Regions from separate parts of the Paenarthrobacter sp. MSM-2-10-13 genome, predicted to be linked through region 2. Evidence: predicted binding sites of a transcription regulator. Region 2 holds the regulator's gene; the other holds the start of a gene.
The links. The regulator Rex, encoded in region 2, represses fermentation and respiration genes when NADH is low (regulators of the CRP and FNR family bind a similar motif). The targets are predictions, from matches to a motif close to CTTGTGAANNNNTTCACAAG.

Region 1 (2,199 bases), on a different contig from region 2:
GCCAGAAGCTGGAAAGAGCGTTGTCGATCCGCGGTGAATGCCGACGGCTTAATGGCGTCCAGCTCTATAGCTGCTGCGTGGCCTTCAATGATGAAAGCTTTTACGGAAGTATCTCCACCCGACAGCGCCGTTTCCGCGGCTTCCCGAACTTTGGGTGTCCCCACCAAGGCAAGATCCAAGGTGGCCTGACGGGCTTCGCTGATCAGCGCGTCAAGGTCGGTTCCGGGGGCATCCAGCTTGGTAAGGAGCTCCGGAATTTCACGGGCCGCCTTTGCAAAGGCGGCCTTCGCCGGCTCCTGCGATGCCATTTGAGTTTCGTCCGCGATCCGTCTCGGTGTGGCCTGCGATGAGAGGAGGTCCCTGTCTGTCGCGAGCCGCGATGAGTCTGCCGCCCTTGCCGCAGAGGCGGTGCTCCGGGCTTGTTCGACAGCGGTCTTCGCACGGTCCGCGACCGCAGCGGTGCCGTTGGGGTTCGAAGCAATGTCTGATCTGACCTTTTGAAGGAGCGCGGCAACAGCCGTCGACTCAGCGTCCCGGTCGGCTGCAACGAGCTGCCCGTAGCGAAGGAAATCAGCAACGATTTCCCTGTCGTCCGTCATGACCGCTGCCTTGGCCGCAGCGCGGACACCCACAAAAGGAGAATCAAAGAGTTGGAACGCAGCCTGGCGGTCGTCTATCTCTGCGGCTTCCAGCCAGCCCCCGAGAACGAACTCCTCAATTGCTTGGTCGCCTTTGTCCAAACTGTCGGAGGCCTGCGTTCGGATTGCGCCGTTCAGAGTTAGAAACCTGTAGGCAGTGATATCAAGGTCAAGCTGCCACGCTCCGGCCCAACCTGTCGAGAGAAAAGCATCGATGGCCGCCGGGTCGCTTAATGCCAGGATCTTTTGCGCAGATGAGCGAACATGCGCACTCCCCCGCGTCGTCAGCTCGGCGACCAACTGCTTGCGGTCCGCGGCGAGAGTGACGTCCTGTCCGGCGTCGAGGAATGCTTGAAGCGCATCTGCGCCACCCACCAGCGCGGTCGCAGCAGCGGCACGGGTTGCGGGGCCACCTGTCTTCCACAGCTCAACAACGCCGGCAGTATCAGTAGCCCGCTCCACGAACGGAACGGGGGCCTGCGCGGCGTGGGGCACCTCGAATTCGGGAATGTCATAGGCCTGGGCTGGCGCAGCGAAGAGCAGAGAAGCCCCAGCTACAACGGCTATCAGGGCAGCAGAAACACGGCGCCGGGTAGCGCGGAATGAAGAAAACAAGGGTCCCCCAAGTAACGGATGCGGCGGCAGCACGGAGTTCAATGGGGGCGACGCGGATGCGAGGGATGCCTGACCGGTGACGAGCTGTCCGCGGTCATCATATCCGACTGGGAACTATGACTTTTACCACTGTGAATGTCGACGCCGAAAGTCGACACCACTGACTGTCTGCAATCAAAGACACCAAAGGCCCGTGAGTCCCATCACAAGTCGCCCAAAAGTGATCTGCTGGATAGCGATCCCCTCCCAAAGACGAGAAGGTTTTACTATGCAACAAACCAAGCTGGCTGTGGAGAGCTCTGTCCTCCACGCCGCGGGTACGGCGCTCAGCCGAGGCCTCAACGTTCGTCACATTCGCTTCATGGCGCTCGGATCCGCGATCGGCACCGGCCTTTTCTACGGTTCCGCCTCCGCCATCCAAAAAGCCGGGCCGGCCGTCCTGCTGGCCTACATCATCGGCGGCGCGGCCGTGTTCATGGTGATGCGAGCACTGGGCGAGATGGCCGTCCGACACCCCGTATCCGGGTCCTTCGGCCAATACGCGTCCAAGTACCTGGGACCGTTCGCAGGTTTTGTGACCGGGTGGACCTACGTGTTCGAGATGGCCATTGTGGCCATCGCCGACGTCACGGCCTTCAGTATCTATATGGGTTTCTGGTTCCCACAGGTGGACAGATGGATTTGGGTACTCGCAATCATCCTGTTCCTGGGCGCCATGAACCTGCTCAGCGTGAAGGTGTTTGGCGAGCTCGAGTTCTGGTTCTCGCTGATCAAGGTGGTGGCGATTATCGCCATGATCGTCGGCGGTGCAGCGATCGTCGTGTTCGGCTTCCAAACGGGCGACGGCGGCGGCGTGGCACCGGGACTCGGGAACCTCGTGAATCACGGCGGGTTGTTCCCGAACGGTTTTGAAGGGCTCCTGGCCGCATTCGCCGTCGTGATGTTT
Region 2 (2,199 bases):
CGGAGTTCTGTCCGCCATCAGCTCGATTATCCTGGCCACCACCGGTGCGGATGCCTTCATCAATGCCATGAACCAGCAGGCGGCCCAGCAGGGTACCGATTTGCCTGAAGGGTCCATGGAAGGCATGCGTGGCGTCATTGGCGTCAGCGCCATCGTGGGTGCCTTCATTTCCCTGGGCCTCTACGCACTGGTTGCCTTCCCTGTCCGGAAGGGCAAGAACTGGGCAAGGATCCTGGGCACGGTCTTCGCTGCCATTTCTGTTCTGGGCCTCACCAGCTTGTTCCAGTTCGGTGCCACCTACGGCGTCCTGCAGCTCATTGTGATCCTGCTGGGTGTTGCCGCGATCGTTCTGCTGTACCTGCCGGCGTCGGCGCCGTACTTCCGCAAGGCACAGCCTTTCGGCAACCCGTACCAGAATCCGTACGGGCGCTAAACACCCACGCTTCCGAGCAGTACACGCGGGCGCGGACCCGGCGAAGGCTAAACAGCCTGGCCCGGTGTCTGCGCCCGCTGTGCGTGGTAGGCAAGGATCTGTAGCTCGGTTGCCATGTCCACCTTGCGGAGGTTGACGTGCGGCGGGACCTGCAGCAGTACCGGGGCGAAGCTGAGGATGCTCCGGATGCCTGCGGCAATGACGCGGTCGCACACGGCTTGGGCCACCGTGGCAGGCAGGGCCAGCACCACCATGTTGGTGTGGGTCCGTTCCAGGACCCGTTCCAGCTCGGCTGAGTCACTGACCCGCAACCAACCCACTTCATTGCCGATCACCATGGGGTCAGCGTCGAAAATGGCTACGACGTCGAAGCCTCGGGACTCGAAGCCGCCGTACCGGGCGAGGGCTTTGCCGAGGTTGCCGGCGCCCACAATCGCCACCTTCCAGTCGTGGGTCAGCCCCAAGGCTGCTGCTATGTGGCGGCTCAGGTTCTGGACTTCGTAACCTACGCCGCGGGTCCCGTAGGAACCAACGTAGGAAAGGTCTTTGCGGAGCGTGGATGAGCTAACGCCCGAGGCTTCCGCCAGTGCTTCAGAGGAAACCCGTTCAACGCCTTCGGCCAGAAGAGAGTTGAGCGCACGCAAATAGAGGGTCATCCGGGCCACGGCCGCGGGCGGGATCTGCTTGGCGGCAGGCTCATAGTCTCCGGTTGTGGCTTCCGGGGACGGTTCCAGCGCAGTCACGGTATTCTCCATTGCGTCGCTTTGTTGTTCCACTCTATGACCCTCGGGCGGACTCAACAAAAGCCATTACCTGCGGGTAACCCCACCCTCAGCCCTCCAGGACTTTCTTCAAGGTCCGGGTAAGTCGCTGCTCGTCGATCTTCCAGAAATCGCGCTGGATACCGTCCACCAGCACCACCGGGATCTCCTCTGCGAACCGCTCCTGCAGTTGGGGGTCGCCGTCAATCTTCTGCTCGGTCCACTGAACGCCAAGACTTTTTGTGACACGCTCGACGGCGGCACGAGCCTCCGTGCAGAGGTGGCAGTCAGCTTTGGTGAGGAGAACGACGTCGGGAATAGCCATGTCTCAAAGGTACCGGCCCCACGCTCTCTCACATCCCACCCCCTTCCGGCCGTCCCTCTCTCACATCCCATGCCCGTCCGGCCAACGCTCTCTCACATCCCACGCCGTGGGTGACGCCACCGTGCGTCCTCAACACTGGCCCCGGTGATTGACTAGACTCAAAGCATGCCCGAGGAGAAGAACGCCGCCGTGGTCGCAGATGCCTTGGTGCAGCAGGACGCCGTACAGAGGGACGCGGCCAAAAAGGACATGGCGCGGAAGTACGCTGGCGAGGCCGCTTTTTTCGATGTCGACAATACGTTGATGAAAGGTGCCAGCCTCTTCCACGTGGCTCGCAAAATGTATGAGCGCAAAGCGTTCACTCTTTCGCAGGCCGCCGGATTCGCCTGGAAGCAATTCAAGTTCGTCATGCGCGGCGAGAACATGGAAGATGTCCATTCGGTGCGTGACTCCGCGCTGACACTTGCTGCGGGCATTACGGTCGAGGACATCAAGGCCTTGGGCGAAGAGGTCTACGACGAAATGATCGAGTCGCGGATCTGGCCCGGAACCAAGGCGCTGGCCGACCAACACCTCCGGGTGGGCCGTAAAGTGTGGCTCGTGACTGCCACGCCCATCGAAGTGGCCACAGTCATCTCCACCCGGCTCGGTCTGACCGGCGCCCTGGGCACCGTGGGCGA

Region 1: HAV21_RS06815 (ALF repeat-containing protein) is a predicted target of Rex. The motif match lies at 1,444-1,463, and genes of this name have one in related genera.

Annotation. Positions count from the first base shown of each region.
Region 1 is NZ_JAAOXO010000002.1:218,857-221,055, reverse strand. It holds gene HAV21_RS06815 (ALF repeat-containing protein) at 1-1,253, opposite strand, end outside; gene HAV21_RS06810 (amino acid permease) at 1,522-2,199, shown strand, end outside.
Region 2 is NZ_JAAOXO010000004.1:199,202-201,400, forward strand. It holds gene HAV21_RS11540 (hypothetical protein) at 1-433, shown strand, start outside; gene HAV21_RS11545 (redox-sensing transcriptional repressor Rex) at 481-1,188, opposite strand; gene HAV21_RS11550 (glutaredoxin family protein) at 1,265-1,519, opposite strand; gene HAV21_RS11555 (HAD-IB family hydrolase) at 1,685-2,199, shown strand, end outside.